2 regions of the Cronobacter universalis NCTC 9529 genome follow, and region 1 is predicted to be linked to the other one. Evidence: predicted binding sites of a transcription regulator. Region 1 holds the regulator's gene; the other holds the start of a gene.
What was found. The regulator LexA, encoded in region 1, represses DNA repair genes until DNA is damaged. The targets are predictions, from matches to a motif close to TNCTGTATGTACATACAGNA.
Positions count from the first base shown of each region.

Region 2: the regulator LexA is predicted to act here: its motif matches at 4,024-4,043, upstream of mutH (DNA mismatch repair endonuclease MutH).

Region 1 covers NZ_CP012257.1:3,814,442-3,820,344, forward strand. The annotation lists gene AFK65_RS17550 (conjugal transfer protein TraF) at 1-42, opposite strand, end outside; gene AFK65_RS17555 (cupin domain-containing protein) at 191-697, opposite strand; gene zur (zinc uptake transcriptional repressor Zur) at 808-1,323, shown strand; gene AFK65_RS17565 (CsbD family protein) at 1,406-1,615, opposite strand; gene dinF (MATE family efflux transporter DinF) at 1,823-3,130, opposite strand; gene lexA (transcriptional repressor LexA) at 3,256-3,864, opposite strand; gene AFK65_RS17580 (diacylglycerol kinase) at 3,973-4,341, opposite strand; gene plsB (glycerol-3-phosphate 1-O-acyltransferase PlsB) at 4,474-5,903, shown strand, end outside.
Region 2 covers NZ_CP012257.1:3,406,435-3,412,337, reverse strand. The annotation lists gene lplT (lysophospholipid transporter LplT) at 1-736, shown strand, start outside; gene AFK65_RS15690 (NADP(H)-dependent aldo-keto reductase) at 793-1,833, opposite strand; gene AFK65_RS15685 (YgdI/YgdR family lipoprotein) at 1,970-2,188, opposite strand; gene AFK65_RS15680 (TerC family protein) at 2,317-3,030, opposite strand; gene mutH (DNA mismatch repair endonuclease MutH) at 3,108-3,794, opposite strand; gene rppH (RNA pyrophosphohydrolase) at 4,478-5,011, shown strand; gene ptsP (phosphoenolpyruvate--protein phosphotransferase) at 5,024-5,903, shown strand, end outside.

The DNA.
Region 1 (5,903 bases):
AAGGGCGACGGCTGCCACTGAAGGTTTGATTATATTTTTCACTGTTTACCCTGCTTATAAGCAACATGAATGACATCCTCTGTCAGCCCATGACAGAGACGATTTCTGTTGTGAAGTACGCACTACGCCAGAGGTTGAGGCTAAAAGCTCAACGGCATTGCCGGGCTCGTTTCGTGACCGCCCTCATTATTTATAGATTAGGGTTCTTAATTCGTGTAGGTAAGCCGTCGTGTGGGCCAAAAAATTGTGGCGGGTGGTCTATCCAGCGATCTGGCCGGGTGGCGGCGTAAGGGCCGTTCAGGGGATAGTAAATACGGTTTTCCGGTTTGTTCGCCTCGCCCACCACCAGCAGCCGGACTTCGCTGTCGGTATTATTAATGAACGTGTGGCAAAGCCCGGTGCCTGCCGGAAAGCCGACGCTGTCGCCCGGTTTTAGCGGCCACAGCTCACCATTGAGCCAGACATCCGGAAATCCTTCGAGCACATAGACAAACTCTTCTTCACTGCTTTCCGCATGCGGATAAGAGGTGCGACGCCCAGACGGCAGCCGCTCATGGTGAATGCCAAGCCGCGTGAGTCCTGTGCGCTTCGCCAGTGGCGCGCCGATTGACATCAACTCGTTACTGTCCGGGTAACCCGCGTCGTCATTACCTTCTACTTCCTGCCAGTGACAAATACATTCAGGTCGCTTTTGCATATAAACCTCCAGAGAACATCTCCTCAAAAGGTATAACATAGCCGGAATGTCGGCGTTTTGGCTGGTTCATGATAAAGTGATGGCTCAGACACGATTCATAGAGGATGCCGATGGATACGACGATTTCGCAGGAAGTTCTGGCGCAAGCTGAAAAGCTCTGCCAGCAACGTAATGTGCGCCTGACTCCGCAGCGCCTCGAAGTGCTGCGCCTGATGACCATACAGCCGGGCGCTATCAGCGCTTACGATCTGCTCGATTTATTGCGCGAAACCGAGCCGCAGGCGAAGCCGCCCACCGTTTATCGCGCGCTCGATTTTCTGCTGGAGCAGGGATTTGTGCATAAGGTCGAGTCCACGAACAGCTATGTGCTTTGTCATCTGTTCGATAACCCGGCGCATACCTCCGCGATGTTTATCTGCGACAGGTGTGGCGTGGTAAAAGAGGAGGCAGCGGAAGGCGTGGAAGATATCATGCATGCGCTGGCGGCCAGAATGGGCTTTGCGTTGCGTCATAACGTCATTGAAGCGCATGGGTTGTGCGCGGCCTGCGCGGAAGTTGAGGCGTGTCGCCATCAGGGACAGTGTGGTCACGACCACAGTATCACGGTGAAAAAGAAAGGGCGTTAATCAGTCAGGATGGGTGGTACATCCTTGTACCGTTGGGCAGGGCAGCCTCAGAGGGAAAATACCGTTTGAGGTGGTGGCCGGATTACCAGCGGTAATCGTGGCGGCTTTCCCAGTCAGTCACTTCCTTGTCGGCTTCATCTTTCGCATAACCGTAACGTTCCTGGATTTTACCCACCAGTTGGTCACGTTTCCCTTCGATGATAGTCATATCATCGTCGGTTAATTTACCCCATTGCTCTTTCACTTTACCTTTAAACTGTTTCCAGTTACCGCCAGCTTCATCTCTGTTCATAGACGTCTCCTTAACATTCGGTAGTGAATCAGTCTCACAGGTTCTCCTGTGGGGGTTCAGCCCGGGTCATCTTCATCATTTGCTGAACGTACTACTCATTTTAGACGTCAATTTTACCCCCGGCGGGATATTCAGAATCTTTAACCATAACGAAGCGCTGGAGCCGACAAATTTTCTTTTATCGGCGATGTGATACATCAGGAAAACTTAGTGCAAAAGACGCCCGCGACGCCATAAGTAACCGAGCGACAATCCGCGCAGCGCCAGGAAAACGGTGAGCGCCAGCCACAGACCGTGGTTGCCAAGCCGCGGCAGCGTGAGCAGCGTCAGGCCAAAACCGAGCGCCGCGACAGCCATACTGTTGCGCATCTCCGCCCCGCGCGTCGCGCCGATAAACATGCCGTCCAGCAGATAACACCAGACGCCGACTACCGGCAGGATCGCCTGCCAGAAGAGATAGGGCTGCGCCAGCGCCTGCAACGACGGCAAAGATGTTAACAGCGACACAATATACTGCCCCGCCACGGCATACAGCAGCGCGAACGCCAGCGCGACCATGCCTGCCTGTCGGCACGCCGCGCGCCAGACGCTGCGCAGTTGCGATTTATCCCGCGCGCCAAAGGCCTGCCCGGCATGCGCTTCCACCGCGTAGGCGAAGCCGTCGAGCGCATAAGCCGTGAAGGTTAACAGCGTCATCAGAATGGCGTTAACGGCGACAATATCGCTGCCAAGCCGGGCGCCAAACACGGTGACGGAGGCAAAGCAGATCTGCAACAGCAGCGAGCGCAGCATGATGTCGCGGTTAAGCTTAAGCAGCCTGCCGACGCCGCCGCGCCAGGCGGTTTTCAGCATCGCCGGGGTAATGCCGCGCAGGCGCAGCACGCGGGCCGCCATCATAAGACCAATGCCAAGCGTCGCGTATTCCGCTATCGCCGTCGCCAGCGCTGCGCCCTGGACGTTAAGGCCAAGCCCCATGACGAACCAGAGATCAAGCGCGATATTAAGCAGATTACCGACCACCAGCAGGATAACCGGCGCGCGGGCGTACTGAACGCCCAGCAGCCAGCCCAGCAGCACCAGATTAGCAAGCGACGCGGGCGCGCTGAGCCAGCGAATCTCCAGAAACCGCCGGGCCTGCGTCAGCACAGCGTCGCTGCCGCCGGTAATATGCAGCGCCAGATGAATCAGCGGTTCGCGCAGCGCGATAATCAGCACACCGGCGATAAGCGCCAGCGCCATGGGCTGCACCAGCGCGCGGGCCAGCGCCGCCGGATCGCGCGCGCCGAACGCCTGGGCGGTTAACCCGGTGGTGCTCATACGTAAGAACAGCAGCAGCATAAACAGGAAGCTGGTGGCGGTTGCGCCAACCGCGACGCCTCCCAGATACACGGGGCTGTCGAGATGGCCAATCACGGCGGTATCCACCAGGCCCAGCAGCGGCACGGTGATATTGGAGAAAATCATTGGCAGCGCGAGGCGCCAGAGAGCTTTATCGGTAGAAGTGAGAAAGGGCATATGGCGTTCCGATGCCGTTACGCGATGATGAAAAAATATGCAGACTTTAGCAGACGGGAGAGGTCATTACCGTAACCGGGGCGGGCCAGTTACGGTAATGCGGCGTCAGGCAGCCGGGAAAGGCCTCAGAGCCATTCGCCGTTACGGATCACGCCGACCGCCAGACCTTCGATAGAGAAGTTATGCTCGCGCAGATCGACAACGATCGGTTTGAACTCGTTGTTCTCTGGCAGCAGCTCAACGACATTGCCCTGTTTTTTAAGGCGTTTTACCGTCACTTCATCGTCAATACGCGCGACCACAACCTGGCCGTTGCGCACATCCTGCGTTTTATGAACCGCTAACAGGTCGCCGTCCATAATCCCGATATCTTTCATCGACATCCCACTAACGCGCAGCAGGAAATCGGCGTTCGGCTTAAACAGGCCAGGATCGACCTGATAGTGGCCTTCGATATGTTGCTGGGCCAGCAGCGGCTCACCTGCCGCGACGCGCCCTACAAGCGGCAGGCCGGTTTCTTCTTCCTGCAGCAGACGAATACCGCGCGACGCGCCGGAGACAATCTCAAGAACCCCTTTGCGCGCCAGCGCTTTGAGGTGCTCTTCCGCCGCGTTTGGCGAACGGAAACCCAGACGCTGCGCGATTTCCGCACGCGTAGGCGGCATGCCGGTCTGGCTGATGTGATCCCGAATGAGATCAAACACCTCTTGTTGCCTGGTAGTTAATGCTTTCATTCCGCCCCCTGGGTGCATATACAGTTATGCTGTGAGTATATACAGCTAAAGGTGATTTTAAAACCATAACCGGTTAAAAAAGCGCTTCTTTCGCGATTTCTGGAAAACTTATCGCAAATGCTGCCAGAGCAGCGTGACCCACACGACCAGCGCGAGGATAATCGACAGCAGGACCGCGGCGGAGCCCATATCCTTGGCGCGCCCGGAAAGTTCATGAAATTCAGGGCCGATGCGATCAACGACCGCTTCGATGGCGCTGTTGAGGATCTCAACGATCATAACCAGCGTCACGGAGCCAATCAGCAGGACGCGGGTGATCGGGTCGACATCCAGCCAGCAGGCGATAAGAATGGCGGCTATTACGGCAACCCCTTCCTGGCGAAATGCGGCTTCATTTTTCCAGGCGGCGCGTAATCCCTTCCAGGAATAGCCGGCAGCGTTAATAATTCGAGTTAACCCCGTGGTGTTGTTGGCCATGACAAGAAACCTTTTTTAAATTCAGGCGTCAATGCTAATGCGCTTCGATAAAGAAGCACCACAGAAATTCTACGGAGTTTCTGATATTCTTGCGCCGCAATTGCATTATTAACCAGAGGCTTTACATCGTTTATGTCCGGTTGGCCACGAATTTACTACAAATTACTTAATTTACCATTAAGCGTGCTGGTAAAAAGCAAGTCCATCCCGGCGGCGCCCTGCCCCGAACTTGGGCTCGATACGTCACGCCCCATCATGTATGTGTTGCCGTATAACTCGAAGGCGGATCTCCTGACGCTGCGCGCCCAGTGCCTGGAGCACGATCTGCCGGACCCGCTGGAACCACTGGTTATCGACGGCACCGAACTGCCGCGCTATGTGTTTATCCATGGCGGCCCCCGCGTGTTTACTTACTACACGCCGAAGGAAGAGTCGATCAAGCTGTTCCACAACTATCTCGACCTGCACCGCAGCAACCCGGATCTCGACGTCCAGATGGTGCCGGTGTCGGTCATGTTCGGCCGCTCGCCGGGGCGCGAAAAGGGCGAGGAAAACCCGCCGCTGCGCATGCTGAACGGCATTCAGAAATTCTTCGCGGTCTCCTGGCTTGGTCGCGACAGCTTTGTGCGTTTCTCGCCGCCGGTGTCGCTGCGCCGCATGGCGACCGAACACGGTACGGACAAGCGCATCGCCCAGAAACTGGCCCGCGTGGCGCGTATGCATTTCGCCCGCCAGCGCCTCGCCGCTGTCGGCCCGCGCCTCCCTGCGCGCCAGGATCTCTTTAACAAGCTGCTCTCGTCAAAAGCTATCGCTCGCGCCGTTGAAGACGAAGCGCGCACCAAAAAAATCTCGCACGAGAAAGCCCAGCAAAACGCCGTCGCGTTGATGGAAGAGATCGCCGCAAACTTCTCTTACGAGGCGATTCGCCTTACCGACCGCGTGCTTGGGTTTACCTGGAACCGTCTCTACCAGGGCATTAACGTCCATAACGCCGAGCGGGTGCGTCAGCTCGCCCACGACGGCCACGAAATTGTCTATGTGCCCTGCCATCGCAGCCACATGGACTATCTGCTGCTCTCTTACGTGCTTTATCACCAGGGGCTGGTGCCGCCGCATATCGCCGCTGGCATCAACCTGAACTTCTGGCCCGCCGGGCCGATTTTCCGCCGTCTGGGCGCGTTTTTTATCCGCCGCACCTTTAAAGGCAACAAGCTTTACTCCACGGTCTTCCGCGAATATCTCGGCGAACTGTTCAGCCGCGGCTATTCGGTGGAGTACTTCGTGGAAGGCGGGCGCTCGCGCACCGGTCGTCTGCTCGATCCGAAAACCGGCACGCTCTCCATGACCATCCAGGCCATGCTGCGCGGCGGTACGCGTCCGATTACGCTGGTGCCGATTTACATTGGCTATGAGCATGTGATGGAAGTGGGCACTTACGCGAAAGAGCTGCGCGGCGCCACCAAAGAGAAAGAGAGCCTGCTGCAGATGCTGCGCGGCTTAAGCAAGCTGCGTAACCTGGGTCAGGGTTATGTGAACTTCGGCGAACCGCTGCCGCTGATGAC
Region 2 (5,903 bases), 410 kb from region 1:
GGCAGGCGGTATGCTGGCGGACTGGCATGTGGGGGCGGCGCTGGGCGTCTGCGCGCTGGCCTACGCCGGGGCGGTAGGCGCGAACCTGCTGATTCCGAAACTGGGGGCGGCGCGGCCTGGCCAGTCCTGGCGCTTCGGCCCGATGACGCGCAGTTTCTTCACGGCCTGCCGCACGCTGTGGCAGAACGACGAAACCCGCTTCTCGCTGGTCGGCACCAGCATGTTCTGGGGCGCGGGCGTGACGCTGCGTTTTCTGCTGGTGCTGTGGGTGCCGGTGGCGCTCGGCATTACCGATAACGCCACGCCGACTTATCTGAACGCGATGGTAGCGGTCGGTATTGTGGCGGGCGCGGGGGCTGCGGCGAAACTGGTGACGCTGGAGCGCGTGTCGCGCTGTATGCCTGCGGGCATTCTGATTGGCGTCGCGGTTATCTTCTTCTCACTCCAGCAGGCGGCGCTGCCGGCTTATCTGTTGCTGCTGCTGATAGGCTTTTTCGGCGGGTTCTTCGTGGTGCCGCTCAACGCGCTGTTGCAGGAGCGCGGCAAGCGCTCCGTCGGCGCGGGCAACGCGATTGCGGTGCAAAACCTCGGCGAGAATACCGCGATGCTGCTGATGCTGGGGCTCTATTCGCTGGCGGTGAAACTCTCGCTGCCGGTGGTGGGGATTGGCGTCGGTTTCGGCGCGATTTTCGCGCTGGCCATCGCCGGGCTCTGGCTTTGGCGACGTAAGCAGTAAAAAAAGACCCGCTCCGGCGGGTCTTTTTGTATCAGCATCAGCGGATGGCGCGGCGCTTACGGCGCCGGGTAGGTATAAACCTGATGTACCGCTTCGAGTTCCGCCAGCACGTCTTCACTGAGCGTCAGATGCAGGCTTTCGACGTTAGTTTTTAGCTGTTCCATCGTTGTGGCACCCAGCAGCGTGCTCGCCACAAACGGCTGCTGGCGCACGAACGCCAGCGCCATCTGCGCCGGATCCAGGCCGTGGCGCTTCGCCACCTCAACATACGCCGCCACCGCTTTTTGCGACTGCTCACTGCTGTAGCGCGTAAAGCGGCTGAAGAGCGTATTGCGCGCGCCAGCGGGTTTCGCGCCGTTCAGGTATTTGCCGGTCAGCGTGCCGAACGCCAGCGCGGAGTAGGCCAGCAGCTCGACGCCCTCGAACTGGCTCACTTCCGCCAGCCCCACTTCGAAACTGCGGTTCAGCAGGCTGTACGGGTTCTGAATGGTGACGATGCGCGGCAGATCGTGTTTATCCGCCAGATGCAGGTAGCGCATCACGCCAAAGGCGGTTTCATTCGACACGCCGATATAGCGGATTTTCCCCGCGCGCTGGAATTCCGCGAGCGCCTCCAGGGTTTCCAGCAGCGTGACGACCGGCGCGCTGTCGGTCCAGGTGTAGCCCAGCTTGCCGAAGCAGTTGGTCGGGCGCTGCGGCCAGTGCACCTGGTAGAGATCGAGATAATCGGTCTGTAAACGTTTCAGGCTGGCGTCGAGCGCGTCGCGGATATTTTTACGATCCAGCGCCTGGTTAGGGCGGATGCCGCTGTCGCTGTTGCGGCTCGGGCCGCTGACCTTGGAGGCGATCACCAGCTTCTCGCGGTTCGCGCGTTTTTTCAGCCAGTTGCCGACATAGGTTTCCGTCAGACCCTGCGTTTCGGGGCGCGGCGGGACGGGATACATTTCGGCGACATCAATCAGGTTTATGCCCTGGCTTACCGCGTAATCGAGCTGTTCGTGGGCGTCGGCCTCGCTGTTTTGTTCACCAAAGGTCATGGTTCCCAGCCCCAGCGTGCTGACTTCAAGTGAGCTATGAGGAATACGGTGATAATGCATAGCCGGCCTACCTTCTGTTGTTCAGTCCGCGTCAGGCCATTCCTGACAAAGGAATATAAACATGGCAGAGGGGAGACAAAAGGAAAAGAGGGGAGGGAGAAAAAACCAAAAGGTCAGCGTGACGCTGACCTTTTATTTAACGCTCAATGATTTGCGAAACCTGATCGCGGTTAATCTGCATCTCGTTACCCTGCGGGTCGCGATAGCTGACCAGACCGGTTTCGTCATCGACCTGCGGTTTGCCTTCAGTCAGGATCATCCGGCCATCTTTGGTCGCCATGACGTAATCACTGCTACAGCCTGAAACCGCGAAGGCCAATCCGACGGCAGAAATTGCTACAGCCCATTTATTCATTGTTTTTCGCCTCATCAGGAAGGGGTCCACGTAGAGTCTAGTAAAAAGCAGCGAGGCGGCGCGAAAAAGCAGCAAATTCTTAAAAGCACTGAGGAATAAACAAAAACGCTCCCGAAGGAGCGTTCGTCTTACAGCGGTTTTTTCTTGTTGCGCAGCAGATTGAGGCTTTCCACGGCGATGGAGAAAAACATCGCGAAGTAAATGTAGCCTTTCGGCACATGAATATCGAAGCTCTCCAGCATCAGGGTGAAACCCACGAGAATCAGGAAAGAGAGCGCCAGCATTTTCACGGACGGATGGCGCTCGACAAATTCGCCGATAGGGCGCGCGGCGAACATCATCACGCCTACCGCAATCACCACCGCCGCCATCATAATAAACAGATGATCGGAGAGGCCCACCGCGGTAATGACCGAATCCAGACTGAAGATAATATCCAGCAGCATGATCTGGAAGATGGCGCCAAAGAAGGAGTGCACGTTGGTTTTCAGGCCTTCTTCCTCGCCTTCGATCGTTTCGTGGATCTCTTTACTGGCTTTCCAGATAAGGAAAAGGCCGCCCAGCAGCAGGATCAGATCCCGCATCGAGATGGCCTGATCGAACACCGTAAACAGCGGGTTGGTGAGCTTTACGACCCAGGCGATCGACGCCAGCAACGCGAGGCGCATAATCATCGCCGCGCCGAGACCCAGCTTACGCGCCGGCGCCTGCTGAGACTTCGGCAGTTTCGCCACGACCAGAGAGAGAAAAATGATATTGTCGATCCCAAGCACAATCTCCAGCAGCGTCAGCGTACCGAGCGCCAGCCAGGCGTTGGGATCCGTTATCCATGCAAACAACATTCAAAAAGTCCTGCTTAAAGTAACAAAACGCTAATTATATGCGTCTGCGCATGGCTGTTGACAAAAATTTAAGGTGTTCATAACAAAAAATGGCGCGCCAGCAGCGCGGCGGTGAAGTTTTTCTTCAGGTAAAAGCCGCGCGGTAACGTCAGTATCGGCTCGCCGTGCGCGCCGAACGCGGGCGTCAGCGCTTTGCTGTTGGCGGCTTTTGGACGCAGCTGCAACACTTCTCCGTGACGCGCGGTGATGCGTTCCACCTGACCCAACACAATCAAGTCCATTAACTCTTCCCAGTCACGGCGCAGCCGATCGTCTTCCTGCGGCGACGGGCTCCAGAGCAGCGGCGCGCCGACGCGTCGCGCGGCCAGCGGGATGTCGCGCTCGCCTTCCACCGGCACCCACAATACGCGTTTGAGCTTGTGACGCACATGGCTGGTTTCCCACGTCACGCCGGTATTGCCCGTCAGCGGGGCGACGCACACAAACGTCGTTTCAAGCGGGCGGCCCTGGCTGTCTATTGGGATCGTTTTCAGCTCCACGCCAAGCGCGGCGAAATCCTGTTCCGGTTTACTGCCTGCGCTCGCGCCAAGCCAGCGCTCCAGCAACACGCCTGTCCAGCCCTTATCGCGACGCAAATCGGCGGGGGTGTCGAGCCCGGCCAGCGTCGCCAGCTCGCCAAGCGTCAGCCCCGCCAACTGCTGCGCCTGATGCAGCAGCTGCGCTTCATCGACGGGCGGTTGAGTAAGAGGAGCGAGGGACGTCATAACCATTACCTTCTGATTAAAAAATGAACAGCAAAAAACCTGCTTGTGGGAAGAGTTTACCTGCTTGTGAGCAACAGGGGCAATGCTATGATTTAAAATGCTTTTTAGACGGAAAAAAGATTTCCCGGGCGTCGCGGATTGAGGTTGTTCAATTCTGGTCACCGACAATAAACAGGATCTTACACCACTTTATCCACAGAAAAATGGGATAACTGTGTAAATACCCCACTACTGTTTCGATTTACAGCCTTGACGGACGGGGAAAACCGTCTTTTTCAGCAATTTGTGACTAAGTTATTGGCATAATCTGTGGATAAAAACGACGCTGGTCGATCTTTCGTCAGAATAAGGATCGTGAGTGTGATGATCGTCACGCTACGCGGTGAATATCATGCTTTTTTAATTTTAATCGTTTGAATAGCAATGAAATTTTATCTATAAGAATTATCCTTACCTATAAGTTGTTTTGGGTTTTCCCTGGGAAATAAGACACTTCTTCACAAAGATATCCACAGAAAAAGTGAATAAAAGCAGCCTTCAACCGCATTCCCTGTTTATAACCCCGCATATTTTTGTGAGTTATTCAAATGTTATTCCTGTTCACAGCGGCTAACAGAGTGGTTTACCGTCAATGAGGAGTATGAAACAATCGTTACTATCCAGGTTTATTTTGAGGTAGTCCGGTGATCGATGATGATGGCTACCGCCCGAATGTTGGTATCGTGATCTGTAATCGTCAGGGGCAGGTAATGTGGGCCAGACGTTTTGGTCAGCACTCCTGGCAATTTCCGCAAGGCGGTATTAATCCCGGCGAGTCGGCGGAGCAGGCGATGTACCGCGAGCTTTTCGAAGAGGTCGGTTTACAACGAAAAGATGTGCGCATCCTTGCCACAACCCGAAACTGGTTACGTTACAAATTACCAAAACGTTTGGTGCGTTGGGACACAAAGCCGGTATGTATCGGCCAGAAACAAAAGTGGTTTCTTCTGCAGTTAATGAGCAACGACGCCGATATCAACATGCAAACCAGCAGTACGCCTGAATTTGACGGCTGGCGGTGGGTAAGCTTCTGGTATCCGGTGCGCCAGGTGGTCTCTTTTAAGCGCGATGTGTATCGTCGGGTGATGAAAGAGTTCGCAAGCGTTGTAATGCCGTTGCAGGAGAGCGCGCCACCGCAGCGTAATCCTTCGCCTGCCTGGCGACGTAAAAGAGGTTAAGCCACGCAAATTATGCTCACCCGGTTGCGAGAAATAGTCGAGAAAGTGGCCAGCGCCCCGCGCCTCAACGAGGCGCTGGATATTCTCGTGACGGATATCTGTCTTGCGATGGATACCGAAGTTTGTTCGGTTTATCTCGCCGACCACGACCGGCGATGCTATTACCTTATGGCAACCAGGGGGCTGAAAAAGCCGCGCGGGCGTACCGTCACGCTGGCCTTTGACGAAGGCATCGTCGGGCTTGTCGGGCGTCTCGCCGAACCCATTAACCTCGCCGACGCGCAAAAACACCCCAGCTTTAAATACATTCCCGCCGTACGCGAAGAGCGTTTTCGCGCCTTTCTCGGCGTGCCGATTATTCAGCGCCGCCAGCTGCTTGGCGTTTTAGTCGTTCAGCAGCGCGAGCTGCGCCAGTACGACGAGAGCGAAGAATCCTTCCTGGTGACGCTCGCCACCCAGATGGCGGCGATCCTGTCGCAATCTCAGCTTACCGCGCTGTTTGGCCAGTACCGCCAGACGCGTATCCGCGCGCTGCCGGCCTCGCCAGGCGTGGCGATTGCGCAGGGCTGGATGGACGCCACGCTGCCGCTGATGGAGCAGGTGTACGAAGCCTCGACGCTGGATACCGGGCTTGAGCGCGAACGCCTGACCACCGCGCTCGAAGAAGCCGCCGGCGAATTCCGCCGCTACAGCAAACGCTTTGCCGCAGGCGCGCAGAAGGAGACGGCGGCGATTTTCGATCTCTACTCGCACCTGTTGTCCGACGCGCGGCTGCGTCGTGAGCTCTACGACGAGGTGGATAAAGGTTCGGTCGCCGAGTGGGCGGTCAAAAAAGTTATCGAGAAATTCGCCGAGCAGTTCGCCGCGCTGACCGATGGCTATATGAAAGAGC